DNA from 2 places in the Methylovirgula sp. genome. Region 2 is predicted to be linked to the other one. Evidence: predicted binding sites of a transcription regulator. Region 2 holds the regulator's gene; the other holds the start of a gene.
The links. Region 2 encodes HrcA, which represses chaperone genes, less so after heat shock. Its sites were predicted from a motif close to GTTAGCACTCNCNNNNNGNGAGTGCTAAC; they were not measured.
Positions count from the first base shown of each region.

Region 1 (13,513 bases), 1.4 Mb from region 2:
TGCGGCTGACGTTTTTCGCGGGCGCGCCGCTTGCGCGTGCGACCTATGACGCTTGGAACGACATAGCGCTGGCCGCCTGCGGCGAAAAGATCGTGACGATGAGCGGCTATGGCGCAACCGAGTCGGGCCCAGCGACAACATTCTGGACGCCATTCATTCGTGGGGACGGGGGTGTCGGCCTGCCGCTGCCGGATTGCGACCTAAAGCTGGTACCGCATGGCGAAAAACTGGAAGTCCGGGTCAAGGGCCCGAATGTAACACCCGGATATTGGCGCGACGCGCAAGCCACATCGCAGGCTTTCGACGACCAAGGGTTCTTTCGCCTTGGCGATGCCCTGCGCCTCGCCGAACCACAGAGACCCAAATTGGGCTTTGCTTTCGACGGACGGATCAATGAGGACTTCAAGCTCGCGACAGGCACCTGGGTCAGCGCCGGACCTCTGCGCGAGGCCTTTCTCGCCGCTTTCGCGCCCTATGCCAAAGATGTGGTGATCGCCGGCGAGGGTGCTGCCTTCGCCGGGGCGCTGGTGTTCCCGGATTTCGAAGCATGTAGGCGTCTCAGCCCTGACGCAGGGGCGACACCGGCTGAGATCATCACGCATCCCGCCATTCGGGCCAGATTTCAAGCGCTGCTGGACGATTTCGCTGAGGCCGCTGGCGGCTCGTCTCGACGGGTCGCGCGGCTTCTGCTCCTCGCGACGCCGCCCCTGGCGGAAACCGGAGAATTGACCGAGAAGGGCGGGATCAACCAAAAAGCCGTGCTCGCCAACCGGGCAGCGGCCACGGCCCTCCTCGTCTCCACCGGGTCGCCGGCAGAGGTCATTGCGGCGGCAGGCTCCGGCGTTTTCACAGCAAAGACATGAAATTGCTGAATAAACCGCTGTTTTCTAGCCATTCACCTTGCAGATCGAAAGGCATCGCGCCCGCGGCGCGCACTTGCTAAAGAGAAGCACAAATTCGAGACATGTCCGTGAGCGCCGAACCCACATCAGCCGCCGCCAGCCGTGCCGCTTCCGCGGCGCTTGTCGCGCACCTCGAAGCCTCCGGCTATCCGCCCTACGAGCCGCCCGTGTTGCAGCGAGCGGAACTCTTCTTCAATTCGGGCGAAGAGATCCGCAGCCGGCTCTACCTGACGAATGATCTTTCGGGCGCCGAATATTGCCTGCGGCCCGAATATACGATCCCCGTCTGCGCGCATTATCTCGCCTCCGATGCCGTGGGGCACGCGACAACCTACAGCTATTGTGGCCCCGTATTCCGCTATCGGCCGGATGGCCCGAACGAGTTTTTGCAGGCGGGGCTTGAGAATTTCGGCCACCCCGACCGCGAGGCCGCCGACGCCGAGATTCTGGGCGTGACGCTCGATGCCGTCGCCGCGCTCGGCCAAGGCGATCTCAATGTACGTTTCGGTGACAACGGGCTTGTCCGCGATCTCGTCGCCGCGCTCGACCTCTCGCCGCAATGGCAGCGCCGCATTCTGCGCGGGCACGCGCAGGACAAATCGCTCGAAACGATTCTCGCCCGGCCTGCCAGCGGGAACGGTGCCGACCACACTGGCGTGCTCGCGGCGCTCGAAGGCGTCGACCGGCATGGTGCGCGTGCGCTGGTCGAAGATCTGCTCTCGATCGCCGGCATTTCGAGCGTCGGCGGCCGCAGCGTGACGGAGATCGCCGACCGCTTCCTCGAACAGGCTGCGCTCAAAACCGGCGACGAGTTTCCCGTCGAACGTCGCGCGATCCTGAAAGAATTTCTCGCCATCGAAACCGATCCCGACCAGGCGGCCGCCAGGCTGCGCCAGTTGGCTTCGACGACCGGCCTCAATCTCAACGCGGCGTTGGACCGTTTCGACGCGCGCCTCGGCTTCATGGCCGCGCGTGGGCTCGATGTCGCCGACTTCACCTTCGCGACGCGTTTCGCCCGCGACCTCGAATATTACACCGGCTTCGTCTTCGAGGCCTTCGACCGCAGCCGCCCGCATGAAAAGCCGATCGTCGGCGGCGGGCGCTATGACGGCCTTTTGAAATCGCTTGGCTGTCAGGGTGATGTCGGCGCTGTCGGCGCGGCGATCTGGATCGAACGTTTGCAATTGCCGCAGCGCGGCCAGACGGATTGGTGGCGATGAGCGACGTGACGAAACCTCAGCTCGTTCTCGCCGTCCCCTCCAAGGGCCGCTTGCAGGAGAATGCCGCCGCCTTCTTTGCGCGCGCCGGATTGCAATTCGTGCAAAGCCGCGGCGCCCGCGACTACCGGGCCAAGATCGCCGGTCTCGACAATGTCGAGGTTGCCTTTGTCTCGACGTCCGAAATCGTCACGCATCTTGCTGCTGGCACCGCGCATTTGGGTGTCACGGGCGAAGATCTGGTGCGTGAAAGCATTCCCGACGCCGATTCGAAATGCGAACTTCTCGCGCCGCTCGGCTTCGGCCACGCCAATGTCATCGTCGCCGTGCCGCAAGCGTGGATCGACGTGCGCACGATGGCCGATCTCGAGGACGTTGCGGTGGCCTTTCGCGCCCGGCGCGGCGAGCGGATGCGGGTCGCGACGAAATACGTCAATCTCACCCGGCATTTCTTCGCCGAGCGCCATGTCACGGATTATCGCATCGTCGAAAGCCTTGGCGCGACCGAAGGCGCGCCCGCAGCCGGCACGGCGGAGCTCATCGTCGACATCACCACGACCGGCGGCACGCTTGCGGCGAATGCGCTCAAGATTCTCGACGATGGCGTGATCTTGCGGTCCGAGGCGAATTTCGTCGCGTCGCTGACAGCGCCGTGGACGGACGAGACACGCGAAGCCGCGCGGATCATTCTCTCGCGCATCGCGGCGGAAGAAGTCGCGCGCACGACACGCGAGGTCTCGGCACGGGTCGCGCAGGCCGATGTCGAACTCTTCGCCCACGCCGAGGTGATGTTCGCGGCGCGGCCGCGGCGACACCTTTCCGACGGTTGGCTGACGCTCACCTGCCCGAAAGACAAAGTGGCCGCGCTCGCCGATTGGCTGCTGATGCAAGGCGCGGCCGAAGTCACGGTCGCGCAGCTCGATTACGTCTTCGCCGAAAAGAACAAACTCTACGAGAAGCTCGCGGCGCGGCTGCCTTAAAACCGAAAACCTTTTATTCCGCTGCGGTCTTCACGCCTTCTTTAGGCGTGAACATACCTGCGCCGGCCGGCTGCATTTCGAGCCGGCGCGTATGGTATTTCTCCATCGTAGCGCGATGGCCAATGGAGACGATCGTCGTCTTTGGCAATTTTTCGCGCAGCGTCTGATAGATCGCCGCTTCCATCGGCTCGTCCATCGCCGTCGTCGCCTCGTCCAGGAAGAGCCAATCCGGCTTCTCAAGCAGAGCGCGCGCGATCGACAATCTCTGCTGTTCGCCGCCCGAAAGCTGCTGCTGCCACATGCCCTCGACATCGAGCTTGTTCAACAAATGGCTGAGTTGCGCCGCCTCGACAGCCGCACGCAGCGTGGCGTCGTCATATCGCTCGGGCGCTGCGGGATAGACGAGCGCCTCACGCAATGTGCCGAGCGGCAGATATGGCCGCTGGGGTAAGAGCATCACCTTCGCCGATGGCGGCAGGTCGATCTTGCCCTCACCGTAAGGCCAGATGCCGGCGATGGCGCGGAACAAAGTCGACTTGCCGGAGCCGGACGGCCCCATGAACAGGGCGGGAATTTCCGATACGAGATCGAGATTGGCGGATTCGACGATTGTGCGGCCATCGGGCAAGCGCAACGTCACTTCGGCAAGACTGACATTGCCGGGAGTAGCTGCGCCAACGGTCGGTTGCGCGCGAAACTGATAGTCCGCGGCTTTTTCAATTGAAGCATCGAACGACGTCAGACGATCGAGAACGGATTTGTAATCCGCGAGGTTCACATAATAGCTGACGACGAAGGTCAGCGCACTATTGACGTTGCTGAAGGCATTCGCGGTCTGGGTCATGATACCCAGGGTAATTTTCCCGGCGAAATAGAACGGCGCCGAGACGATGTAAGGAATGAATGGACTGATCTGCGAATAAGACGCCGTGAACGCAGTAAGCCGCTTACGGCAGGCGATGATCTCGAAATAGTTCGACATGATTGACGCAAAACGCGTCTTGAGAGAGCGCTTCTCCGCATCTTCGCCTGAGAGCAAGGCGATCTGCTCCGTATATTCGCGCAGGCGCGCAAGCGAAAAACGGAAATCGGCTTCGTAACGCTGACGCCGGAATGACAAAGGTACGAGCGGATGGCCGATCAAATGCGTCAGCCAGGTGCCAATCGCTGCGTAGATGAGCGCAACCCAGAAGAGGAAGCCCGGCACGGCGATATGCGTTCCCGGCAAGGTGAAATTGGCCGAAAGCACCCAGAGCAGAATGGCGAAAGAAACGAGCGAACTGAGGTTCGAGATCAGCAGGATAGAAAAGGAATAAATCCCATAGCCGACATCGCCGCCGTCGATGAAACGGCTGATGTCTTCCGAAATTCGCTGATCCGGGTTGTCTGCCCCAGACCCCGCGAGCGACATGCGGTAATGGCGATGATTGTCGAGCCAATGGTCGAGATAGAAGCTGGTGAGCCAGCGCCGCCAGCGGATGACCAATGTCGAGGTGACGACATATTCGACAACAGCCGCAAAGATGTAGAGGAAGGCCCAGACCAGAAAGACGGTGAAGAGCTGATACCAGAACGCCTTCGCGTCGCGCGTCTGGATCGCGTTGAACCAATCGCGCGAGAAGAACGAGAGGCGGATGTTGATGCCGACCTCCGCCTGATTGATCAGGACGAGAAAAACCACCATCGCCGCTGCGACCTTGCGCTCCAGACCATGGAAAGCCGGAAACGGCCAGATCCGCGCTGTGGTTGTATCGCGCGAATCAAAATATCGGTCAGCGATCCGCATCATTGCGCGGACAAGCGGGATGAAAGAAATCAGGTAAACCGCGATCGCGAAAAGCGCGACCGTCAGCGGCAGGCTTTCCGGAATTTCGTAATCTGCCCAACTCGCTGGCCAAAGATGCAGGGCTTCGATGAGGCAGAACACGCCGAAGGCAATGACTTCAACCGCGAAAATCGCGACGAAAATTTTCAGATAACTCGAAATATGTTGCGACTTGTACGTCGTATACGCGCAGATCAGTGTCGTGGCGGCGAGGAGAGCCGTCGTCATATCGCCAGTCTTGGCCGCGACCAGAGCAGCGGCCGCACCGAAAATCGCGACAGAAATTGCGAGAATTTTCATATCAGCGTCGATATCCAGGGAATTTAGCGGGATCAAACCACGCTTTTGCGCACAGGCGCAAATCGCTGCCTAGTTACAGGTTTGTAACATTTAAGGCATCTCGCGCCCGCATCTCGGCGGCGAGCCGCTAATCCTGCAATTCTTCGGCAGAATCCGCGCTTTCGCCGTTGATGAGCGCGACCAAAACCGGTGACGGACGAAACGTCAGCACACGTCGCGGCTTAATCGGCACCTCGATCCCGGTGCGGGGATTGCGGCCGATGCGCTCACGCTTGGCACGGACGGAAAAAAGTCCAAACGAACGAAGCTTGACCGTCTCACCACGTACCAGCGCAGTGGAAATTTCCTCAAGCGTCATTTCAAAAATGTCGCGCGCCTGGGCACGAGAGAGGCCTTTGCAGGATTCATACACAGCATTCAAAAGATCAGCCCGCGTGGCTGTTTTTTTTTCGGACTCATTCAGCGGCAACTGACCCACTTTACCCCCTCCTACTCAGGCTAACCGAGCGCAACTCGCGTGTAATGCATACGCTTTGCGAGGCGGTTTTAGCCAGTGATTGCAACGCGAAAAAATATAATTTCTCTCGCCGCGACCCAAAGTGCGTAGGCGCAGTAAACAAAAAGCCCCGGATTACCGGGGCTTTTAAGTGTCGTTTCGCACAAATGCGCGATTTTAGAAGTCCATACCGCCCATGCCACCCATGCCGCCGCCGCCGACAGGAGCCGATTCTTTCTTCGGCTGTTCGGTGATGATCGCTTCGGTGGTAATCAGGAGGCCGGCAACGGACGCCGCATCCTGCAACGCAGTGCGCACGACCTTGGTCGGATCGATGATGCCGAGCTTGACGAGATCGCCATATTCGCCCGTCTGCGCATTATAGCCGTGGCCATAATCGGTGGCTTCGAGCAGCTTGCCGACGATCACGGCGCCGTCAGCGCCGGAATTGTCGACGATCTGGCGAGCCGGAGTCTGGATCGCCTTGCGGACGATATCGACACCGGCCTTCTGATCGGCGTTGACCGTCTTGATGCCGTCGAGCACCTTGATGGCGCGCAGCAGCGGCACGCCACCACCCGGAAGAACGCCTTCTTCGACGGCCGCGCGGGTCGCGTTGAGCGCGTCGTCGACGCGATCCTTCTTCTCCTTCACCTCGACTTCGCTCGAACCGCCAACGCGGATGACCGCGACGCCGCCCGCGAGCTTGGCAAGACGCTCCTGCAGCTTCTCACGATCGTAATCAGACGTCGTGTCGGCAATCTGCGCCTTGATCTGAGCAATGCGCGCTTCGATGTCGGCCTTGGAACCGGCGCCGTCGATGATCGTCGTCGTTTCCTTCTCGATGCGGATGCGCTTGGCACGGCCGAGCATCTGCAGCGTTACGTTTTCGAGCTTGATGCCGAGGTCTTCGGAGATGAGCTGACCGCCGGTAAGGATGGCGATGTCTTCGAGCATCGCCTTGCGGCGATCACCAAAGCCCGGCGCCTTGACGGCCGCGACCTTGAGGCCACCGCGCAGCTTGTTGACGACGAGGGTCGCGAGCGCTTCGCCTTCGACGTCTTCCGCAACGATCAGGAGCGGCTTGCCAGTCTGCACGACCGCTTCGAGAACCGGCAGCATCGCCTGGAGCGACGAAAGCTTCTTCTCGTTGATCAGGATGTAGGGATCTTCGAGTTCGGCGACCATCTTCTCGGCATTGGTGATGAAATAGGGCGAGAGATAACCGCGATCGAACTGCATGCCTTCGACGACATCGAGTTCGGTCTCGAGGCTCTTGGCCTCTTCGACGGTGATGACGCCTTCGTTGCCGACCTTCTGCATCGCCGTGGCGATGATCTGGCCGATTGACGCGTCGCCATTGGCCGAGTTGGTGCCGACCTGGGCGATCTCGTCGTTGGAGGTGACCTTCTTCGACTTCGCCTTGAGATCGGCCACGACAGCTTCGACCGCGAGGTCGATGCCGCGCTTCAAATCCATCGGGTTGAGGCCGGCGGCGACCGCCTTGGTGCCTTCGCGGACGATCGAAGCGGCGAGGAGGGTCGCTGTCGTCGTTCCGTCACCAGCAATGTCGTTCTGCTTGGAAGCGACTTCGCGGACGAGCTGGGCGCCGAGGTTCTCGAACTTGTCGGAAAGCTCGATCTCCTTGGCGACGGACACGCCGTCCTTGGTGATGCGGGGAGCGCCGAAGCTCTTTTCGATGACGACGTTGCGGCCCTTGGGACCGAGCGTCACTTTAACGGCGTTGTTGAGAATTTCGACGCCGCGCAACATCCGGTCGCGGGCATCAGAGGAAAAACGTACGTCTTTGGCTGCCATTTGGAAAAACTCCTGAATTGGGGCTCGCTAAGGGTCCTGAGATCAGCCAACGACGCCGAGGACGTCGCTCTCCTTCATGATGAGGAGATCCTGGCCGTCGATCTTGACTTCGGTGCCAGACCATTTGCCGAACAGGATGCGATCACCGGCTTTGACATCGAGGGGAACGAGCTTGCCGGTCTCGTCGCGGGCGCCGGGGCCGACGGCCACGATCTCACCCTCTTGCGGCTTCTCTTTCGCCGAATCGGGAATAATGATGCCGCCCTTCGTCTTCTCTTCGCCTTCGAGGCGCTTGACGACGACGCGGTCATGCAGAGGTCGGAAAGTCATGCGATGTTTCCTTGAACGTTCGCGAGTAGCGCCGGAATTCGGGGACGCAGACGCCGCTCGATGGGGAAATGATGGCTGTTAGCACTCAAACCGATAGAGTGCTAACGGCAGCCTCGACATAGGCGGCGGCTCTCGGACTGTCAAGGACAGCGACGGGTAACTAGACGATCCGCGTCTCGGAAACTTGATCCGGCTGGCTCTCTGGTTAACGGATCGCGCTTCTAGAGATCGAGCGCGACGAACCGCACCTCGCCTTGGGGCGTCGAGACGAGCAACAGAGCCAATTTCTTCCCGGCCGCCTTCAGGATTCGCATCTCTTTGGCGACATCCGACGGCGCCCGGACCGCCTCCTGATTGATCTCCAGAATCACTTCGCCGGGCAGAATGTTCTTACGGGCCGCCGGCGAATTTGACTCAACCTCCGTGACGACCACACCCGCTGTCAGACTGTCCTTGATCGCATATTTCAGCCGCGACGTTTCATCGAGCTTCGAAAGCGCCATGCCGAGCGCCTTTTCGACTAGCGTTGGCGGCAGCTTCTTGCCCTGATCATCCCCGAGAGTCAGCGAGGCTTTCTGCGCACCGTCTTCAAGCCTGCCGAGTTTGACGGTTTTGGTCATCTCGTGGCCGCGCCGGACAATGACGATCGCAACGTCCTTACCAACGGGCGTCAGTGCGACGAGCTTGGGCAGATCACGGGATTCGGCCACGTCGACGCCGTCGAATTTCACAATAACATCGCCAGTCGTAATCCCGGCTTCAGCTGCCGGGCCACCGGAATCTGTCCCTGCGACGAGCGCGCCGCGCACTTTGCCGAGATCCAGGCTTTCGGCGAGTGAATCATCGATCGACTGGATACGCACGCCGAGCCAGCCGCGCCGTGTTTCGCCGTATTTGCGCAATTGATCGATGACCGGCGCCACCGTGTTCGCCGGCGTGGCAAAGCCGATGCCAATCGAACCGCCGCTCGGCGAAAGGATCGCGGTGTTAATGCCGATCACCTGCCCGTCCATATTGAACAGCGGTCCGCCGGAATTGCCTTTGTTGATGGCCGCGTCGGTCTGGAGATAATTGTCGTAAGGTCCGGAATCGATGTCGCGGTGACGGGCCGAAACAATGCCGGCCGTGACGCTGCCACCCAAGCCGAACGGATTGCCGACCGCAATCACCCAATCGCCGACGCGCATCTGGTCGCTGTCGCCGAATTTCACCGCTTTCAACGGATGATCGGCTTCCACTTTGAGCACCGCCACGTCGACCTTGCTGTCCTTGCCGATGACCCGAGCCCGCAGTTTCGTGCCATCGGTGAAGATCACCGTCACTTCGTTGGAATCGGCGATGACGTGATTGTTGGTGATGATGATGCCCGACGGGTCGATCACGAAGCCCGAACCAAGCGAATTGGAACTGCGCTCATGCGGTTCAGAATCGCCGTCGCTGTCGCCGTGAGGCGTGTGATGGAGAAATTTGTCGAAGAGATCGTCAAACGGCGTGCCCGAATCGGTGTCGGGTCCGTTGCTCGCGTCTTTCTCTTCGTAGGTCTGCGTCGCCGAAATGTTGACGACCGCATTGCTGACCGCCGCAGCAAGATCGGCGAACGAATCCGGCGTATGGCCGGCATAGGCTGCCGATGAATAGCCGATTCCGACTGTTGCAACGCCCAAGGACAAAGCCATCAAAACCTTGTGCGCGCCGAATAAAGCAGACGCGAATTGCCGGCATGAAGCCATTCATCTCTCCTCAAGCGCGCAAAATTAGCGGATCAGCTAAACGAATTCACGCCGATTTTGCGCACGATCGCGTTAATGCGCGGGCGGCAACGTATTGGCTCCGGCTGGCGGCAGAAAATATTGGAAGAAGGCCGATTTCGGGCTGAGCACCAGACGGGTGTTCGACGCTTTCAAGCCCGTCGTATAGGCCTGCATCGAACGGTAGAAGGCGAAAAAGTCTGGGTCCTTGCCGAAAGCCGTTGCAAAAATGCGCGCGCGTTGGGCATCGCCGGCGCCGCGCGTCTGGTCAGCATCGCGTTGCGCGTCGGCACGCAAAACAACGGCATCGCGGTCCGCCTTGGCGCGGATCTCCTGCGATTCCTCCGCCCCTTGGGCGCGGAAGAGCGCTGCCTCGCGCGCCCATTCGCTCTGCATCCGGCTGAAGACCTTTTCCGATATCTGCTGTGGCAGATCGGTGCGCCGAATACGGACATCGACAGCGCTGACGCCGAGTTTATCTGCCTGCTGATTCACCTGTTGGCGGATGTTTGCCATCAAGGCTTCGCGATCGGCGCTGACGATCTGTCTAAGGTCGGCATCGCCAAGAACGCGGCGCACGGCGGAATTGAGAATATAGCCAAGCTGGTCGTTGGCGCGGTCGATGTCGCCCACCGTTTGATAGAATTTGAGCGGATCGACGATCCTGTATTTCAGGAAGGAATCGACCTCGACCCGCGTATTGTCGGAGGCGAGCACTTCCTGCGTCGGCGTCTCGACATCGAGGATGCGCTTGTCGAGCAGAACGACATTCTCGATGAACGGAATTTTGAAGTGCAGGCCCGGTTCGGTGACGAGGCCGCGCCCCGCGACCGGATCGCCGAAACGCAGCACAAGCGCCTGTTCGGTCTGACCGACGGTGAAGATCGACGCCACAATGACGATGATGGCGGCAATCGCCAGAAGCGTCACGAAAATACCGGTCGCGCCCTTCATTTCGGCGCTCCATCGGCGGATGCGTTCGGCGTCAAAAGTGGCAATGGCAAATAGGGCAGGACGCTCTGTCCATTCCCCGAATCAACAATGACCTTGTCGCTGCCGCCGAGAACCTGTTCCATCGTCTCGAGATAGATGCGCTCGCGCGTCAACGCCGGCGCGATTTTGTATTGTGCCTCAACTTGCGAGAAGCGCGACGCCTGGCCGGTCGCCTCGTCGATCGTCTGCAAGCGATAGCCCTCGGCCTGCTGGCGAATGGCCGCTGCCTGACCCTGTGCCGCTGGCACCACATTGTTGGCGTAGGTCTGGGCCTCGTTGCGCATCCGGTCGCGGTCCTGCTGGGCGGCAGTGACATCGCGGAAGGCTGTGATCACTTCCTGCGGCGGATCGACCGACTGCAATTGCACCTGAAGGATGAGGACGCCGGCTTTGTATTTGTCGAGAATCTTCTGCGCCAAATCCTGAACCGCCGGTTCGATCACTTTGCGATCGGCGGTCAGGATATTCTGGATCAGGCTGCGGCCGATCACCGCGCGCATCGCGCTCTCTGCCACCGCCTTCACCGTGTCGTCGGGATCGTCGATGTTGAAGGCGTAATCTTCCGGATGCGATGGATCGATCTGCCAGATCACGACAAATTTCACGTCCGCGATGTTCTGATCGTCGGTCAGCATCAGGCTCTCTTCAGGCAAATCGAAGGTCGCCTGCTCGCCGGTGCGATCGTCCATCCGCGAAATGAAGCCGATATCGGTTGTGTTGCGATCCGTCACCGCGAGCTTTTGGACGGAGCCAATCGGATACGGCAGGTTGTAATTTAGGCCCGAGGTCGTCTTGCCGGTATAGCGGCCGAAGATCATGTTGAGGCCGACCTCATTCGGGCCGATTGTATAGCACCCTGTCAGCAGCCACAGGAGAACGCCGAGAAGGCCAAGCACCGCAAGCGCGCGGCCGCCGAGGCCGCCGCCGGGCAGCCAGCCCTGCAGCCGCGCCTGTGCCAGGCGCACCCATCCCTCGAAATTGACGGGATTCGGCGCCTGCGGTTGGCCCCACGGGCCGGGATTTTCCGGCTTCCAAGAGCCGCCGTCCTTACCGTCATTACTCCAGGGCATGAAATCCTTCCTCGGTGGCGCTTGTCTTAGAGGGCTTTCGGCGCCAGCGAAAGAGAGCCGGTACGGATATAGTCGGCCCACGTATATCCTGCATCACCACCGGTTTCGGATAAGTGGTCTTCGCGAAAGACTTCACGCCAGTGTGACCACTCAATGGGCGGAAAGAAGGCGTCCCCCTCGGGCGTGCAATGAACGTAAGTCATGTGCAAAAGGTCTATCCGGTCGAGCAACGCCGCGTAAATTTCGCCGCCGCCAGCAACAATAATCTCCGACGCACCCAAAACATCGGCACGTGTCGTCGCCAGCTGCAAGGCGGCATCGATTGTGGTCGCCGTGAACACGCCGGCTGGCGGCGCAAATTTCGCGTCGCGCGTCACGACAATCGTTTCGCGGCCGGGCAGCGCACGGCCAATTGCCGCGAACGTCTTGCGGCCCATGATCAAAGGTTTGCCAAGCGTCAGCGTGCGAAAGCGCTTGAGGTCGGCAGAAATGTGCCATGGCAGCGCATTGCTTTGACCGATGACTCCATTATCGGCGACGGCGACGACGCCAACGAGAAGCAGATTCATGCGCGGCTATCTCTCATTTGAGACCTGCCGCGAAATCTGCAAGCGCTTCACCTTCCATGCGGCAGATCGTCCATTCGGACTTCAATTGCGCGCCTGCGCCGCGATAGAAGCGGATCGCGTTTTCGTTCCAATTCAAGACCGACCATTCGAGCCGGCCAAGCTTTTCCTCGACGCAGCGGTGCGCAATGGCGTGAAGCATGACCACACCCAAACCTTTGCCGCGAAAAGTCTCGCGCACGTAAAGATCTTCGATCCAGATGCCGTGGCGCCCGGCGAAACTCGAAAACGTATAAAACCAGAGAATGAACCCGGCTGGCGCCGTGTCGTATTCGACAATCTCAGCGAAGACGCGCGGGTTCGGGCCGAACAAAGCCGCCCTCAGGCCCGCTTCGTCGGCCTGGACTTCATGCGACAAATGCTCGAACGCCGCGAGCTCGCCGACAAGAGCAAAGATAAGCCCCGCGTCGGCAGGCGTCGCGGGGCGTAGCTTGATTTTCGGGTCCGGCGCCATGACGGCGCCGTTTTGCGCCAGAAGCGCGTTTCACGCAACCTACTGGCTGCGCCGCCCGAACGAGACCGCATAGGCGCCGTCGCGTGCATCGATGAGCGGATCGTCTGATTCCTCAATTCCGGGGATCAGCGCGCCAGGCAGAAATATGAGCTTCTTCTGCTCTGCAAGACTGTCGGAGTCGATCTTGTCGATCGTCAGGACGCCGAGATCGACCACTTTGTTGGTCGCTGCCCAAGGGATCGTCGGATCCTTGGTGACATCGCCCGGCGCCGCGAGTTGGGCTTGTAGGTGGAACTTCACGGGTGCTTTCGCAACGCGCGTGGCGATCTCGTCGAAGAGATAATTCGGCGACTTCTTCGCCGCTTCCTCATCGCTGATGTGGACGAGTTTTTCCGGTGCAGCGATGTAACGGAACGCCTGTTTCTTGCCGTTCTTGTCGACGAAGACGAACGCATCGACGCCGTTATATTGCTCATCTGCGAGACTGTCCGGCTGATGCACACTCGCCGACGCCAAGGGTACACGCGGATGGGTCTTGACGAAGAGCGCGAGCTTCGTCGGCTGTGGCGCGTTCGGCGGGCTGGCCGCAATGGCAAGCAGAAGATCGCGAAAATCCTCCCCGGTCCCGACCGGGAAAAATTTCAGCGAATTAATGACCATATCGGTCTCGCTGCCGTCCTTCAGACGGAATTTGATCGCAAGACCGTGCGGTACGGCCAATTTCGAGCCATCAGGAACATTCGGCAGGCCGCCA
Region 1 is NZ_JBBCGP010000001.1:1,459,482-1,472,994, reverse strand. It holds gene WDN02_RS07200 (feruloyl-CoA synthase) at 1-863, shown strand, start outside; gene WDN02_RS07195 (ATP phosphoribosyltransferase regulatory subunit) at 965-2,122, shown strand; gene hisG (ATP phosphoribosyltransferase) at 2,119-3,099, shown strand; gene WDN02_RS07185 (ABC transporter ATP-binding protein/permease) at 3,113-5,224, opposite strand; gene WDN02_RS07180 (integration host factor subunit alpha) at 5,352-5,702, opposite strand; gene groL (chaperonin GroEL) at 5,898-7,538, opposite strand; gene groES (co-chaperone GroES) at 7,581-7,868, opposite strand; gene WDN02_RS07165 (Do family serine endopeptidase) at 8,090-9,544, opposite strand; gene WDN02_RS07160 (protease modulator HflC) at 9,671-10,570, opposite strand; gene hflK (FtsH protease activity modulator HflK) at 10,567-11,679, opposite strand; gene WDN02_RS07150 (dihydrofolate reductase) at 11,706-12,248, opposite strand; gene WDN02_RS07145 (GNAT family N-acetyltransferase) at 12,262-12,759, opposite strand; gene WDN02_RS07140 (catalase family peroxidase) at 12,799-13,513, opposite strand, start outside.
Region 1: the regulator HrcA is predicted to act here: its motif matches at 7,946-7,974, upstream of groES (co-chaperone GroES).

Region 2 (17,414 bases):
GCTCGATAACAAATCCCGGCCCGAAGACCGGCAATGCGATCGGATAGCCGCCCTCGAGAGAGCCGATCAGCCCATAGCCGCTGGTCTCGAGTGAAGCGAATTGCGTCCCGGCAGAACCATCGTAGCGGGTTCCCTGCACGATGGCATCGAGATACCAGCCTGTTGGACCGTAATGCGTCCAGTAGCCGCCGGCCGACCAGGCATTGAGATTGAGCGTGCCGGTATGTTCAAAAATATAACCCGTCGCCGCGGCATTAGTGACGATACCGGAGACATCCGCGTAAGCATTCGCATAACTGAAATAAAGGCCAGCGGCGTCGCGATGCCCAGGTGCGAAGGAACCGCGCCAGAGATCGAGGCCGGCCTGAAAGCCGAGAAATTGGCCAGTGGTACTCGGCGCGGCAAAAGCCCGGTAGCTGTTGTCGATGCTCTGGCCAAACACCCGCACCCATGTGGAGGGATGCCGGTCGCCAGCGGCGCAATCGATCGGGCGGCGCCGCTCTAATATCGGCTTATCCGCCACGTCGCCTGAGTCTGCACAGGGTTGGCTCTCATCCAGCAATGTATCGCCGATGCGATCGTCTAGCGTACCAAGAATGGTCAGGCCCAACTCCCGCGCGATGGGCTGCACCGCGCCATAGGTCGCAATCTCCGGACCGATGATGGGATAAGTGCCGGGCGGCAAGGAACCCACGGGCGGCGGGTCCGGCGGAAGGTCAGTCTCCGGCGGAGAGGTCGGCGGCGGTGGCGGCTCGGGCGGCGGCGTGCCGGGCGGAACAGGCGTTAGCGGAACCTGTGGCACGACGAAACTCGAACGCAGGAACCAATCCTGCGGAACGCTGCCGTTGATACCGCCCTGGAAAAGATAATAGTCAAAAGCGCCACCGCGCACTTCCTGCCCGCCCAGTGAGAACGACCCGGCCGCGGTGGTCGCGCCATTGAGGGCGGAGACGACTTGAATGCCGTTAGCCTGCGTTTCAGCGCCCGGACCGGTCGTGTTGGTAATGCCCAGAATCGTCGTGCCTGTCGCAGCACCGCCATTGATGACGACCAGATCAGACGGCGCGCCGTCGGCGCCAAGATAGGTGTTGAGATCGATAGTTCCGTTGTCGCCGACATAATTGTTCGCGGTCAGCGTCTTGTAACTCGATAGGAGCGTCGGATCGCCGGTCGGCGCAGTATAGTCGATCTCGCTATTCGCGTTCGTCAGATTGGTGACGTTGGAATTGCCAGTCATCGTCCAAGTCGTCGCGTTTTGAAGCGTGACATTGGCCGTGCTGCCGCCGGTGGTCGTCATCACACCGGCGAGCGTCGAACCGCTCGCATTCAGTGCCGTGGTGCCACCGCCCTGCGTCAGCAGCACGGTGCCGTTGTTGACCGTCGCCGTGACGCCGGCGAGCGCGATATTGGCAGTTGAGCCATTGACGTCGAAAGAATTGCCTTGAGTGGCGGCGACCGTCACATTTGTCAGGTTCAGCGTGTCAGCCGCGCCGCCGCCGGTGAAAGCAAAACCGTCGGAATTAGCACCCGTCGTTGTTACGCTGCCGCCGGTCATATTGATCGTGCCGCCGGTCCGCAGCAGCCCGCCCGGTGTGTTCAATCCGCCAGTGCTGATCGTGCTGGCGTTGGTCAAATTGACCGTGCCAATGGTATCGGCTTGGACGCCCGCGCCGGAAGCGCCAGTCGGCACGCTGATCGCGACTCCAGATGCGTTGATAACACTGCCGCCCCCCGTGGCCTGCAGCCCAACTCGCCATTGCCACGACCGGAGACCGAGACACTGCCGCCGGTCATGTTGACGAGGGCGCCCCCCGCGGCTCGCACCCCCGTATCGAGATCGACCTGCGGCGGATTGTTCGGGTCTTCCACGACAACATTCGTGTTCGTCGTCGTGATCGTGCTGCTCGCACCGATGGCCTGAAGACCGAAATTCTGGCTGCCCTGGTCGAACATGTTGACGGTTGAGTTGGTCAGTGTGATCGAGCCGCCGTTTGCTTGCGCGCCGATATCGATGCCGCCGACGGGATTGCCGGATTGGCCAACGTTGATCGTCGTGCCATTTGCTGTGATTGAGCCACCGCTGGTCGCGGACAAGCCGAGGACCTGGCCACTGCCGCTGCCGAGTGTCATGCTTCCGCCGAGCAGGACGATGCTGCCGTTCGTTTGCGCCAACGCTCCGGTGTCTTGGCCACCGGAAGGAAAGTTGAGGTTGATGTTGCTGGCCTCGATCAGGCCCGAAGTATCGGCCTCCAGGAAAACCGAGCCGCCGCCGCTCGATGTGGTGAAGGTCGATCCCGATCCGGTGATTGTTCCCGCACTGTTGACATCGAGATAAATCGCGCTGCCGGGGCCACTCGCTTGGACGACGGGCTTGGCCGTACCGCCGCTCGGCGTCGTGAAGACTGTCAGATTGCTGCCGCTGATCACACCGCCGCCTGTCGCGACGATCGACTGGGGCCCCGGCGGCGGAAAGAAGCCCGGCGCTTGCAGCACCTGACCGCTCGGGATCGTGCAAGACCCGGCGTTCAGGCTAACGGTGCTTGGCTGGCTCGACTGATTATTCGCGATTGCGCAAGTCTGCGCGGCCGCAGGTGATATAGCGACACCGACAAATCCCACGATAGCCACATACGGGTACAGCCCGAGATATCGGCGGAACGCCGTGTCTTGCCGCGGATCAAGCCAGTACTTCGGATGGCGATACGAAGCGATCATGCACTTGGCCCTTGGGCTGCAAGCGAAAGCGTCACGATCAAGCTGGTCTAAACCGTATCACGAATCGCTAACGCGATCGCGCAAATGCGAAGCAATCATCGAAGCGCTGAGCTTTGGCGCGTTCATTTTTCGATAGTGCGACATTGTTGTCGCGGCGAATCCCACGCTTAGTGCGTATGATGCAACGGCACACACGAGCATTTTCGCAAACAATTTAATGCGCGAGAAATTTTGTTTCCGAATTCCTATGTCCCGCGCGGTTTTGCGCGAGTCGTTGGTGTTGCTTTGGCCGGATCGTCGGGCCAAAGATGGCGCAGGTAGCGGCCTTTCATATCCGTTTTCACTGAAGTCCAAGAGCCGCGCCAGAAGCCCGGCAGATCGCGGGTGATCTGCACCGGCCGATGCGCCGGCGACAGCAATTCGAGCGTCAGCGGCACCTTGCCCTTGGCGAGCGACGGATGTTGGTCGAGGCCGTAGAATTCCTGCACGCGCGCCGAAACAAGCGGGCCATTTTCGGCAGCGTAATCGACGGCGATGCGTGAACCGGCCGGCGTCTCGAAATGCGTTGGTGCCTCAGCCTCAAGCCGCTTTTGCATATCGTAAGGCAAAAGCGCGTGCAGAGCCGCTTCGAGATCGGCGGTTTCGATGTCGCCAAGAGCCGCCTTGCCAGCCAGATATGGCCCAAGCCAATCTGCAGCACTTGCCTGCAACGCCGCGTCGGACAGGTCAGGCCAAGCCGCATCATTTTCATTCGTGCGCAGAAAGTTCACCCGATCACGCCATTGGCCGAGCGCTTTGCTCCACGGCAGGCGTGTAAAATGCGATTGCGCGATACCTTCGGCGAGGCTGCGTGCGGCGTCCGGATGCTCGGCCGCGCTCAATGTCTGTTCGGCGAGAATCAAAGCGCCGAGACGACGCTGGCGACGCGCGACGATCTTTTCGCGCACAGCATCATATTGCAAGTCATCGCGTGTCACGATGTCCGCTCCCGCGAGCGTTTCGATTTCGGCGAGTGTGAGCGGCGCGGCGAGAAGGATGCGCGCGGCCGCCGCGCGGCCGGAGATTTCGCCAACCGCGAGATAGGCCTCGCGGGCCAATGTATCGTGCGGTTCGAGCGCCGCAGCACGGCCATTCGCCATCAAAAATTCGCCCGGCTTGCCGCGCGCCTTGGCAATGCGATCCGGAAAGGCCGCGGCGAGATGGCGCCCCGCGTCTGTCGCCTCCGTGCGGCCCCCGTCCGCGTTGGCTTGCTTCATTAGGCTCCTGACGAGCTTGCGCGCATCGTCCGCGCGGCCGCCACGTTCGCGGCGAAAGCGCTCGATCCGGGCCACGAGGTCGGCCGCGGCGCCACCGAGATTGCGTTCGGTCAAAAGCACCGACACTTCTGCTGCAAGCTCCGCCTCGCCGCTCGCCTTGGCTTCGACCAGCATGCGAGCGAGGCGCGGCGGCAGCGCAATCGCGCGCATGGCGCGGCCCGCATCCGTCAAGGCGCCAGTTCCGTCAATCGCATCAAGAGACGCCAGCAAAGTCCGCGCCTCTTTGATCGCGGGCTCCGGCGGCGGATCGAGAAAGCGCAGATCCCGCGCCGGGTCGCGCGCGCCCCAGGCGGTGCAATCGAGCAGGAAGCCGCTCAGGTCGGAATTGAGAATCTCGGGCGCCGCAAACGCCTCAAGCGCGCCGTTCGCGGCCTCCTGCCAAAGCCGGTAGCAGATGCCCGGCGCCGTGCGTCCGGCACGACCGCGCCGCTGATCGGCCGCGGCGCGGGAGACGCGCACGGTCTCTAATCTCGTCAGGCCGCGGTCCGGCTCGTAGCGCGGTACGCGGGCGAGGCCGGAGTCGATTACGACGCGCACGCCTTCGATCGTGAGAGAAGTTTCGGCAATCGAGGTTGCGAGCACGATCTTGCGGCGGCCGGGGGGTGTCGGCGTGATGGCGCGATCCTGCCCCGCTCGGTCGAGCGCAGCATAAAGCGGCGCGATCTCAATCGATGGGTCGCGGATCGCCTCGTCAAGCAGATTGGCCAACCGGGTGATTTCGCCCTGCCCCGGCAGAAAGACAAGGATCGAGCCGGATTCCTCGGCGAGCGCCTTGCGGATGGCGCGCAGGAGCGCGGGTTCGATCCGTTCTTGCGGATCGCGACCGAGATAAATCGTCTCGACCGGAAAGGCGCGACCCTGCGCTTCGATCAATGGCACGTCAGCGCCGAGCAAGCGGCCGACGCGCGCGCCGTCGAGCGTTGCCGACATGACGAGAAGCCGCAGATCCGGCCGCAGATGCGTCTGCGTATCGAGCGCCAGCGCTAGACCGAAATCCGCGTCGAGCGAGCGCTCGTGATATTCATCGAAGATCACCGCGCCGACGCCGGCGAGAGCTGGATCATCGAGGATCATGCGAGCAAACACGCCTTCGGTGACGACCTCAATCCGCGTTGCGGCGGAAGCGCGCGAGACCAGCCGCATGCGCAGGCCAATTGTTTCGCCGACGTTTTCGCCGAGCAAGGCCGCCATACGTTCGGCGGCCGCCCGCGCGGCGAGCCGCCGCGGCTCAAGCACGATAATCTTTTTATCGGCGGCCCAACCGCTTTCCCGCAGGGCGAGCGGGACGATGGTCGTCTTGCCGGCGCCCGGCGGCGCCACGAGCACGGCGGACGCGTGATTGCGAAGCGCCGCCTCAATCTGCGGCAGAACCTCGAAAACCGGAAGCTTGGCTTCGGAACTTTGCATCCCCCTGAATTGGCAGGCGATGCGCCAACGGGCAAGCTCCAACGGTTCCAAAGGCTGGAAGCCAAACGTGGACCATTTACAACGCGAAAGCAGTTGATGATGCTTGTTTGGGCGATTGAGGACGATTCCGCTTCTCGCGGCCGGGGGAAAACGCTATATGCCGCCGCCGACCGCGCTCAACCAACCGGTCGCTCCGCCGTTTGGCATCCGACTTGCCCCTATCCGGGTAACGTCATGCCAGCGTCCGGATTGAGGGCTTTTTTGAATGGTAGCGACCGCGCAAGACAAGGCCGCCAGCTCGGCCGACTGCGGGCCAATCGTTCCCAACAGCGGACAGTCTGATCATAAGAGCGGGATCTTCGGCCTAGCCGTCGGTTCCATCGGTGTGGTCTATGGCGACATCGGCACGAGCCCGCTCTATGCGCTGCGTGAATCCGTTAAACACGGCAATGCCGCCCATCGGATCACTGAGCAGAGCGTGACCGGCACCGTCTCTCTGCTGCTCTGGGCGCTGTTTTTCACCGTCACGGCCAAATATGTGCTGTTCCTCATGCGGGCCGACAACAAGGGCGAAGGCGGCACGCTCTCGTTGATGGCGCTGGCGCAAACGGCTTTCGGCCGCCGCGCCGCGCCAATTTTCTTTCTGGGTGTCGCGGGCGCGGCGCTCTTTTCGGGTGATGCGATCATCACGCCGGCGATTTCGGTTCTGTCCGCGCTTGAAGGTCTGAACGTCGCGACGCCTGTTTTCAGCGACTATGTTCTACCGCTGACGATTGTCGTGCTGATTTCCATCTTTGCCGTCCAGCGGCACGGTACGGCGCGCGTCGCCACCTTCTTCGGCCCGATGATGGTGATCTTTTTTATCGTCATCGGATTCCTCGGCGCCATACACATCCCCGACGCGCCGCGGATTCTGATCGCTTTCGATCCTCTAGTCGGCATCGCCTTTTTGTTCGGCCACGGCCTCGTCGGCTTTATCGTTCTCGGGTCAGTCTTTCTTGCGGTCACTGGCGCGGAAGCGCTTTATGCCGACATGGGCCATTTCGGCCGCAAACCAATTCAGCTCGCGTGGCTGTTCTTCGTTCTGCCCGCGCTCACCTTGAACTACCTTGGCCAGGGCGCACTGGTGCTCGCCAATCATGCGGCAGTCGAAAATCCATTTTATCTGTTGGCGCCGCATTGGGCGCTTCTGCCGCTGGTGATCATGGCGACGATTGCAACCGTCATCGCCAGCCAGGCGGTCATCACCGGCGCCTTCTCGCTGACGCGGCAGGCAATTCAGCTCGGCCTGCTGCCGCGCATGGATGTCCAGCACAAGTCCGCGACGCAGGAAGGCCAGATCTTCATCCCGAAGGTCAACCGCATCCTGCTGATTGGCGTGCTTCTCCTAGTCGTCCTGTTCAAGAAATCCGACTCTTTAGCCTCAGCCTATGGCATTGCCGTTTCGGGTACGATGGTTGTGACGACGGCGCTTGCCTTCGTCGTCGTCTGGCGGATGTGGAAGTGGCCGCTCTGGGGCGCAATCGCCTTCGTGTCGATCTTCCTCCTGGTCGATTTCACCTTCTTCGCCGCCAATCTCGTGAAGGTTGTCGACGGCGGATGGGTGCCGTTGAGCATCGCCGGCTGTTCGATGCTCGCGATGTGGACTTTCGTGCGCGGCAATGCGCTGCTCGCGGAGAAGATGCAACGCGATTCGATCCCGCTGAAGGAATTGATCCCGATGCTGGAAAAATCGAAACCGACGCGCGTGCCCGGAACCGCGATCTTCCTGACCAATCAGTTGACATCCGCGCCTTCGGCGCTTCTGCACAACATCAAGCATAATAAGGTGCTGCACGAGCACGTCTGGCTCATGTCGGTACGCACGGAAGACACGCCGCGCGTGCCAGCCGCCAACCGCTACGAAATCCATAAATTGTCGCCGGACTTCACCACCGTCACCGTGCATTTCGGCTATATGGAAAGTCCGCGTATTCCGGCCGCTCTGGCGCTACTGCGCAAGTCCGGCCACAAATTCGATATCATGACGACGTCGTTCTTCTTGGGGCGGCGCACCATCAAGGCCTCACCCAATTCCGGCATGCCGGGCTGGCAGGACAATCTTTTCATCGCCCTCTCCCGGCAGGCGATCGACGCGACCGAATTCTTCTCGATTCCGTCGGACCGCGTCGTCGAACTCGGTGCGCAAGTCACGATCTGATCAAGTCACGATCTGACGCTGCGTTAAACTCTGCATATCTCTTCCGCGCCCGTGCATCGGCGCCAGGGCTTTGCTAAGCTCCGCCCATGCAGAAGCGCATCATCATCGATCCCGCACCCGCCGGCAAGATCACGCCGATGATGGTGCAGTTTATCGAGATCAAGGCCGCCAATCCGGACTGCCTGCTGTTCTACCGGATGGGCGATTTCTACGAGATGTTCTTCGAGGATGCGGAGGTCGCTTCGCGCGCGCTCGGCATCGTGCTGACGCATCGAGGCAAGCATCTCGGCCGCGATATTCCGATGTGCGGCGTGCCGATCCACCGCTCCGACGAATATCTTGCCCGCCTGATCGCGCTGGGCCATCGGGTGGCAGTCTGCGAGCAGACGGAAGATCCCGCCGAAGCCAGAAAGCGCGGCAACCAGGCCGTCGTTCGCCGTGCTGTCACCCGTCTTGTCACGCCCGGCACGATCACTGAGGAAAGCCTGCTCGATCCGGCGCGGGCCAATTGCCTGCTCGCCATCGTCGGATTGCGCGACGCCAACGCAACGTTCGGCATCGCCAGCGTCGATATTTCGACGGGCGCGTTCGCGGTGACGGAAGTTGCCGCCCCAGCCCTCAGCGCCGAGATCGCACGCCTCGATGCTTCGGAGATCGTCGCGCCGGAGGTGCTTTGTGGCGATGCCGATTTCTCGCGTCTCGTCACCGACATGCGCATTCCACTTTCGCCGGTCGGTGGCGCGCATGACGATCCCGCCACCGCAGCCCGGCGGCTGGAGGATTATTTCGGCCTCGCGACGCTCGACGGTCTCGGCAATTTTTCGCCGACAGAGCGGCTCGCGGCCGCGCTGGCGATTTTCTACATCGAACGCACGCAGCGCGGCGCCCGCCCCGCTCTGAGCCTGCCGAGCCGGATGCGCTTCGATGCGCATATGGAGATCGATGCCGCCACCCGCGCCAATCTCGAATTGACGCGGACGCTCTCCGGCCACCGCGATGGCGCGTTGCTTGAGGCCATCGACCGGACCGTGACGCCGGGCGGCGGCCGGCTTCTCGCCGAGCGGCTGGCGGGCCCGCTCACGGATGTCGATGCGATCCAGCGCAGGCTCGATGCCGTTGCGTTCCTCCGCGATGATCGCGGCCTGCGTGACGATCTGCGCGTCTGCCTGAAATCTGCGCCCGATCTGCCGCGGCCGCTGTCGCGGCTCGCCCTGCAACGCAGCGGGCCGCGAGACCTTGCAGCCATCCGCGATGCCCTGCAAGCTGCCCAAACTATTTCAGCGCGTCTGCAGGCGATCGAAGGCTTGCCGGATGATCTGCGCGAGATTGCTGAAAATGCGTCGCGCGCCGATCCAGCGATCGCGGCGCATCTTGCTGAGACACTTGCCGACGAATTGCCGCTGAAGGCGCGTGACGGCAATTTCATCCAGCGCGGCTACGATGCCGAGCTCGACGAATTGCGCGGGTTGCGTGACGAGAGCCGGCGGATCATCGCCGAATTGCAGGCGCGCTATGCGGCGCTGGCGGAAACCAAACAACTGAAACTCAAGCACAATAATTTTCTCGGCTTCTTTATCGAAGTCCCGCAAGCACAGGGCGAGAAGCTTCTCAAGCCACCGTTCAACACGACCTTCGTGCATCGGCAGACGATGACCGACGCAATGCGCTTTTCGACAACGGAGCTTGCCGAACTCGAAGCCAAAATGTCATCCGCGGCCGATCGGGCTCTGGCACGCGAATTGGGAATTTTCGACAAGCTCAGTGCGCAAATTCTGGACGCCGAACCCGTGCTCAAAGCCGTGGCCGAGGCGCTCGCAACGCTGGACGTCGCGGCGGCGCTGGCCGATCTCGCCGAATTGCGCGGCTGGACCCGGCCGGAGATCGATACTTCACTCAATTTCGTCATCGAAGCCGGACGCCACCCCGTTGTCGAAGCCGCGCTTGCACGCGAGGGCAAGCCTTTCGTCGCCAATGATTGCAATCTTTCCGGTTCCGGAAGCGCGCCGGGCGTCATTGCCGTGATCACCGGCCCGAACATGGCCGGCAAATCGACCTATCTGCGGCAGAACGCACTAATCGCCGCGCTGGCGCAGATGGGCTCGTTCGTTCCGGCAAAGCATTGCAAGATCGGCATTGTCGACCGCCTCTTTTCACGCGTCGGCGCGGCCGACGATCTTGCCCGCGGCCGCTCGACCTTCATGGTCGAAATGGTCGAAACAGCGGCGATCCTCAATCAAGCGACGGAACGCTCGCTCGTCATTCTCGATGAGATCGGGCGCGGCACAGCAACTTTCGACGGCCTTGCGATTGCCTGGGCGGTGATGGAGCAATTGCACGGCAAGAACAAATCACGCGCGCTGTTCGCGACGCATTTTCACGAATTGACGCATCTTGCCAAACAGCTTTCGCGTGTCGTCAATCTGACCATGCGCGTTGCCGATTGGAAGGGCGATGTCGTCTTCCTGCATGAGATCATCGCGGGCGCGGCGGATCGTTCCTATGGCATTCAAGTGGCGAAGCTCGCGGGTCTGCCATCCGCCGTCGTGAAGCGTGCGCAAACGCTTCTCGCTGAATTCGAGGCCGGCGACCGCCGCAAGACAGTCAAGCCGATTGCCGACCTGCCGCTCTTCGCCGCGGCGCCGCCCCCACCTCCGGTGCCCGTGCCGAGCGAAGTCGAAGAGGCGCTCGATGCAATCGAACCCGATGAGCTTTCGCCGCGCGACGCCCAGGCAGCACTCTACAAATTGAAAGCATTGCTGAAGAAGGCGGAATGAAAGTCGCGCCTAAGATCCATGCACCAGACGGCCGATGATCTTCGATGTATAATCGACCATCGGCACGATGCGCGCATAGTTGAGCCGTGTGGGGCCGATGACACCGAGCACGCCAACGACGCGCTGCTGATCGTCGCGGAAGGGCGCCGCGATCATCGATGAGCCGGAGAGCGAGAACAACTTGTTCTCCGAGCCGATGAAAATCCGCACACCCTCGCCGCCCTCGGCGCGGCTCAAGAGATCGATGACGTCTTTCTGAGTTTCGAGATCGGCAAAAAGCAGCCGGATGCGTTCCAGATCTTCAAGCGCGGTCAGATTGTCGAGCAGATTGGCCTGCCCGCGAACAATGAGCTGTTGCCCCTGCGTGCTCGTCTCGATCCAGCTTGCATAACCGGCGGCCACCAGCCGCGCTGTCAGTTCGCCGAGTTCAGCCTCTGCCGCCGCGAGGCCCACTTCGATCTCGGCCTTGGTTTCAATGATGGTGCGCCCGGCGATGCGCATGTTCAGATAATTGCCGGCCTCGATCAGCGCCGACGCTGGCAGATCACGCGGCGTCTGGACGACGCGGTTCTCAATCGAGCCGTCAGCCGCGACAAGCACGGCCAGGGCGCGCTCGGGATCAAGGCGGACGAATTCGATATGTTTGAGCCGTGCATTCTCTTTGGTCGTGACGACCACGCCGGCGCTACCCGTCAGGCCCGATAACATGCTCATCGCATCGCTCAGAACGGCATCGAGCGCATGTTCCTTGGATGAGGCACGCACCTGCGCTTCGATCTGCGCACGTTCGTCCTGCCCAAGATCGCCGATTTCGAGCATCGCATCGACGAAGAAACGCAAACCGCGCTCGGTCGGCAACCGGCCCGCGCTGATATGGGGCGCGTAGATCAGCCCGAGTTCCTCAAGGTCCTGCATGACATTGCGAACAGAGGCCGGCGACAGCGACATCGGCAAAAGGCGCGAAAGCTGACGCGACCCGACCGGGCCGCCGTAGGTCAGGTAGGAATCGACGATATGGCGGAAAATCTCGCGCGAGCGCTCGTTCAGCAGCCCAAAAGCGCTGTTATCGGAGGCAAGCGCGTTGCGCGAAGGGTCAAACCGTTCCGTCATCTGCCTTTATGGCCCGCCCCCGCATCTTCCTCAACCCTGAAGATGGCCGGCCGAAGGCCCGGACGCAAGCCGTGCAGGCGGCGTCAGCCCCGGGAAAGATTGTTCAGATTCACTGCCACTGCTTCAAGAGCAAAGGCATTTCTATGGGTGGCGCACTGGCCGAAGCCAAGACGGACCTGCATGCGGTCGCTGATCACGCCCCGGCGCAGCTTCAGAGCGCTGTAAATGAGGCGCTGACATGTCTCGGTGCCGGCGAAACCGCCAAAGCCTGCGCACACCTCGATGAGGTGCAGCATCTTGCCCTGACCAGCGACGCCGCAAGCCATGTGTTCGGTCTGTTCTATTTCAACATTGGCGATGCCGCCTCGGCCCTCGGCTGGTTCGAGCAAGCACTGCGCCTTAACCCCGCTCATCTGGAAGCCCGCAAGGGCCGCGGGGTGGCCCTGCAAAGACTTGGCCGCGCGCCCGAGGCGATTGCCTGCTTCCAGGCCATCGTTCGCGACAATCCCGCCGATGCCGAAGCCGCGCATATGTGCGGCGTCCTGCTGCAAAACCTCGGCAAGATAGATGCGGCACTCGACGCCTATGATCGCGCGCTGCGAATAAAGCCAGATTATTGCGAGACGCTGCGCAATCGCGGCGCCTTGCTTGAACAGGCAGGACGTCTGGATGAGGCGCTTGAAGACTTTGACGCCTTGATTGCGCTGCGGCCCGGCGAGGCCGTCAACTATTTCAATCGTGGCTGTGTCCTGCAGAAGATGCAGCGTTACGAGGCGGCATTGGTCGATCACGAGGCTGCCGCGCGATGCGACGCCAATCTGCCGGAAAACGAAGTCAATCGCGGCAATGTGCTGCAAAAACTCGGGCGGCACGTGGAAGCCGCGAGCTGCTACGACAGCGCAATCCATTTGCGGCCGCATTATCCGCAGGCTTATTACAATCGCGGCATCGCGCGGCAAAAGATCGGCCGCCTGGCCGAAGCGATCAGCGATTTCGATGCGGCTCTTGCGCAAAAGCCGAACTATCCCGAAGCATTTTGCAATCGTGGCAATGCACTCAGCGACATGGGGCGATTGAACGAAGCCGTTACGTCTTACGAGCGCGCGCTCGCGTTACGGCCAGACTTTCGCCAGGCGCAGGTCAACCGCGCCAATGTCCTGTTCGCCCTTGGCCGCACGGAGATGGCGCGCAGCGCCGCAGCCGAGATTTTGACGCAGGATCCGGCCCATCCACAAGCGTTGTGTATTTCCGGCGCTGCACACCAGCGTCTCGGCGACCTTGAGACCGCGCTCGTCTTTCTTGATCGCGCCGTCGCGGCTCGCCCGGATTATGCCGAGGCCTGGCTCAATCGCGGCAACGTCCTGCAGGAGCAGGACCGCCTCGATGATGCGCTCGCAAGCTATGACAAGGCGTTGGCATTGCGTCCGGCCTATCCGGAGGTCTTGTCGAGTCGTGGTGTCGCGCTGAAAGAACTTGGCCGCCTCAACGAAGCGATGCAGGCCTTCGATGCAGCATTGCGGCTGAAACCCAATTATCCCGACGCGCGCAACAATCGCGCCGGGGCGCTGCTCAGCGCAGGCGATCTTGTGCAAGGTTTTGCGGCTTTCGAAAGTCGCTGGGAGCGCAGCAACGCCCCGCCAAAAACACTCATCTCGCCATTGCCACACTGGCGCGGTGAGCCGCTCCAAGGGCGGCGTATTCTCGTTTGGGACGAACAAGGATTTGGTGATCTCATTCAATTTTGCCGCTACCTGCCGCTGTTAACGGCGCAAGGTGCGGAGGTCACGCTTTTCGGCCGCAAGTCCATGTTCCGGCTGCTTTCGACCATGCCGACGCCGCCGCGCTTCGTCGATAATGCGCCGGTGCAAGATGGCTTTGATTACCAAAGCGCCCTGATGAGCCTGCCGCTCGCCTTCGGCACATCGCTCGCGACGGTACCGGCCAGCGTGCCTTATTTCCACGCCGAACCAGCGCGGGTTGCCACTTGGGCAGAGCGCCTCGGACATCACGGCTTTCGCATTGGCATCTGTCGGCAGGGCAATCTCAAGATCAATCTGAAACGCAATATGCCGCTCGCCTGTTTCGCCGAATTGGCCGCGATCCCGGGCGCTCGCTTGATCAGCTTGATGAAGGATTCCACGCCGGATTTCGCCACGGACTTTCCCGTCGAAACGCTCGGCGCAGATTTCGATGCCGGGCCCGATGCCTTCCTCGATACCGCTGCGGTGATGGCAAATTGCGATCTGATCGTCACGTCGGATACGTCGATCGCACATCTCGCCGGCGCCCTCGGGCGTCCAGTGTTTCTCGCACTTCGCCACGCGCCGGATTGGCGCTGGCTTGCTGCTGGCACGCAATCGCCCTGGTATCCGACGATGCGGCTGTTCCGCCAGACGGAGCGCGGCAATTGGGGACCCGTCTTTGCCCAGATCGCCAAAGCGACGCGCGCGCGCGTATCGCCGCTACCCAGGGCTAGACTGCTTACGAGTGGGCGTAGCGCCGCGCGGGAGTCAAAGTGGTTGTGATCTTTTCCGAAAGTTCGGCACGCGTGAACGGTTTCGGCAAAACCTGAATGCCGTAGACGAAGCGGCAACGTTCGATCGTCGAGTCCTGAACATAGCCGGTGGTCAGCAAGACTTTCAGATTGGGCCGCAGTTTTATGGCTTCTTCGGCGAGTTCAGCACCAGTGACGCCCGGCAGACCGACGTCGCTGAACAAGAGCGCGAGCTCGATGCTGCTGCGCAGGATCGCCATGGCTTCCGCGGCGTTCTTCGCCTCCCGCACGTCGAAGCCGAGGTCACGAAGAATTTCGGCTGAATAGACGCGCACCTCTGCATCGTCCTCGACGACAAGCACAGTGCCCGCCCGCGCTTGCGGTGACGCCTCTGTGGCCGGCGCTTCGATTGTCGGCTCCTCATTCTGCGCACGCGGCAGATAAAGCCGAACAATCGTGCCCTGCATCAGCACGCTTTCGATGCGGACATGGCCGCCGATTTGTTTGATGAAGCCGTAGACCTGGCTGAGGCCCAAACCCGTCCCCTGTCCCGTTGGCTTCGTCGAAAAGAACGGTTCGAAGACGCGATCCAGAACCTCTTTTTCAATTCCCTTGCCGGTATCGGCAATCGCCAGCAACACATACTCGCCATGCGCGATTTCGGGCTCGTCGGTTTGCCCTTCCGCGAATTGGCAATTGCTGGCGTTAATGCTCAGGCGGCCGCGCCCATCCATTGCGTCACGTGCATTGATCGCGATATTGAGAATCGCATTGTCGAGCTGGTTGAGATCGGCAAAGGCCGGCCAGAGACCGGGCTCCGTCGTTGTGACGATCTCGATGTTTTCCCCCAGCGTCCGTCGCAGCAGGTCCGACATCGAGCCGAGGACGCTCTCGATCTTCGCGCCGCGCGGCTCAAGCGGCTGCCGCCGCGAAAACACGAGCAGTCGCTGGGTGAGAACGGCGCCCCGCTTGGCTGCATCGAACGCATTATTCGCCCAACGATTGAGCCGTGCATCGCCTTTCTCCGTGTGGCGCTTCAGCATTTCAAGATTGCCGAGCACCGCGGTCAGGAGATTGTTGAAGTCGTGCGCGATGCCGCCCGTTAACTGGCCGATCGATTCGAGTTTCTGCGCCTGGCGCAATTGCGCCTCGGCCCGTTCGCGCTCCGCAATTGCCTTGCTGCGCTCGCGGTCAGCGGCCGTCAACGCATCGTAAGTGTTGAAATGGCGAACGAGCAGCCAGAGTACGCAGCAAAGAGCAATGCCGAACAGGAAAGTTCCGACAGCGATGAGAAGCCGCGCCTGGCGCCAATCCGCCAGAACATGGCTCTTCAGCCGCGAAATATTGACGACAAGCGGAAATTCGTCGACCGCCATCGTCGCGACGATCCGCTCCGGCCTGTCGATCGTGTCTGTCGCTTCAAAAGTGACCGGCGTTCCCGGCTGCAAAATTCCTTCAAAGGATTTGATCTTGTAGATCTGCCCGATCGAGCCCGACGCAGGGTAGCGCGCCAGCAGCGTACCGTCGCTGCGCCATAGGCTCACCGCACCATAATCGCCGATCTGCAGCGTCTTGTAGAGATTTTCGAGATAGGTCAGATCGATGGCCGTGGCGACGACACCGATGAAGTGTCCCGAGGCATCATCGACGCGACGCGCGAGATAGATCGACCAGGTCTTTGTGCTCGCATTATATTCCGGCTGGCTGAGATAAGACCCGCTGATCGGTGTATCGCGCAGAACAAGAAAATAATCGCGATCCGAAAAGTCTAGGTTCGGCGCTGGATAGGTTTTTGTTGTGCAGATCAGCTTGCCGTCCGGACCTATGAGGCTGGCCTCGCGGATTTGCGGAATGCCGACGATGCGCGATTTCAGCAGAAGAAACATCTCGACGCTGGCGCGCTTGCGGATGATGTCTTGCGGCTTGGTGATACCGCCCAGCGTCAGATCGTCCTGAAGGCTCGACAGAACGAGATCGACGCTCTGCATCGTGCGCTGCGTTTCTTGCGAGAACAAAAGATCGAGCGCCATCAATTCGCGCCGCGCCTCCGCAACGTCGCGGATGCGAAATTCACGCACCGACAAAATAGCACCGAACGTCGCCAGCAGGATCAGCAGAATGCCAAACCCGACGATCATAGGTTTTGGTTTTAGCAGCGGAGGGCGCGAACCATCCGCACGGGCGCCATCTAACGGCAAGGCATTTCCCGTCATGCATTGTGCTCAGCCTACGGACCCCCCGAGGCCAGCATCGGCACAATCGACGGCTCAGGTTAACAGGACCAGACGAGAAAGGAACCCATACCACGATGGTAAAAAGGTGATCAAAAATGACAATATTTTTCAGTAAGTTATGTCTACTACCAGCGGACGAGCGCGCTGCCCCATGCCATCCCGGCGCCAATCGCCATCATCGCCACGAGATCGCCAGGCCGCAAACGCCCGGCGCGATTCGCTTCATCAAGCGAGATAGGCAACGACGCGCTCGACGTATTGCCGTAGCGATCGATATTCAGCCAGCATTTTTCGCGCGGAATGCCGAGCCGGTCGACGACCGATTCAACGATGCGGATATTCGCCTGATGCGTGACGACATGATCGATTGCACCCGGCTTGAGGCCATTGGCGGCGAGCGCCTCAAGAATGACTTCGGGCAACGCGCGGGTCGCGTATTTGTAGACTTCCCGGCCATTCATCGAAATCTTATTGAGTTTTTTTGCCAGCACGTCCTCGGATTGTGGATGTTTGCTGCCGCCCCCCGGAATCGAGAGCATGCCAGCCGCGGTGCCATCGGAATGGAGATGCGTCGAAATCAGACCGCGCCCCGGGTCCGGCGACGGACCAAGCACCATCGCGCCAGCCGCGTCACCAAAGAGAACGCAGCTGCTCCGGTCCTCCCAATCGACGAGGCGGCTCAAAAGCTCCGCGCCTATGACGAGGACGCGGCGCGCGCTGCCCGTGCGGATGAATTGATCGGCAATCGCCATGCCATAGAGCGAGCCTGCACACGCGGCAGAAAGATCGAACGCAAAAGCCCGCGTCGCACCAAGTTTCGCCTGAACGAAGACGGCACAGGATGGCATCGGCATATCGGGCGAGATCGTCCCGACAATGATCATGTCGAGATCGGCTGGATCGGTTTCTGCCATTTCCAGGGCCTTGCGCGCTGCCGCGACCGCCATATCCGACGTCACCTCGCCGTCGGCCGCGATGCGACGCTCCTTGATCCCCGTACGTTCGGTGATCCACGCATCCGAAGTATTAATGATCTTTTCAAGATCGTGATTGGTGAGGATGCGCGACGGTGCGTAAGATCCCGTCCCCAAAATATGGGTATGCGTCACTGGATATCTTGTCCTTCAACACCGCACGCGCGGCTCAGTTCAACGCATAGGCTGA
Region 2 is NZ_JBBCGP010000001.1:105,052-122,465, forward strand. It holds gene WDN02_RS00545 (autotransporter outer membrane beta-barrel domain-containing protein) at 1-1,690, opposite strand, end outside; gene WDN02_RS00550 (hypothetical protein) at 1,630-2,715, opposite strand; gene hrpB (ATP-dependent helicase HrpB) at 2,961-5,438, opposite strand; gene WDN02_RS00560 (potassium transporter Kup) at 5,704-7,638, shown strand; gene mutS (DNA mismatch repair protein MutS) at 7,725-10,412, shown strand; gene hrcA (heat-inducible transcriptional repressor HrcA) at 10,422-11,522, opposite strand; gene WDN02_RS00575 (tetratricopeptide repeat protein) at 11,666-14,047, shown strand; gene WDN02_RS00580 (cache domain-containing protein) at 14,004-16,154, opposite strand; gene WDN02_RS00585 (beta-ketoacyl-ACP synthase III) at 16,376-17,359, opposite strand.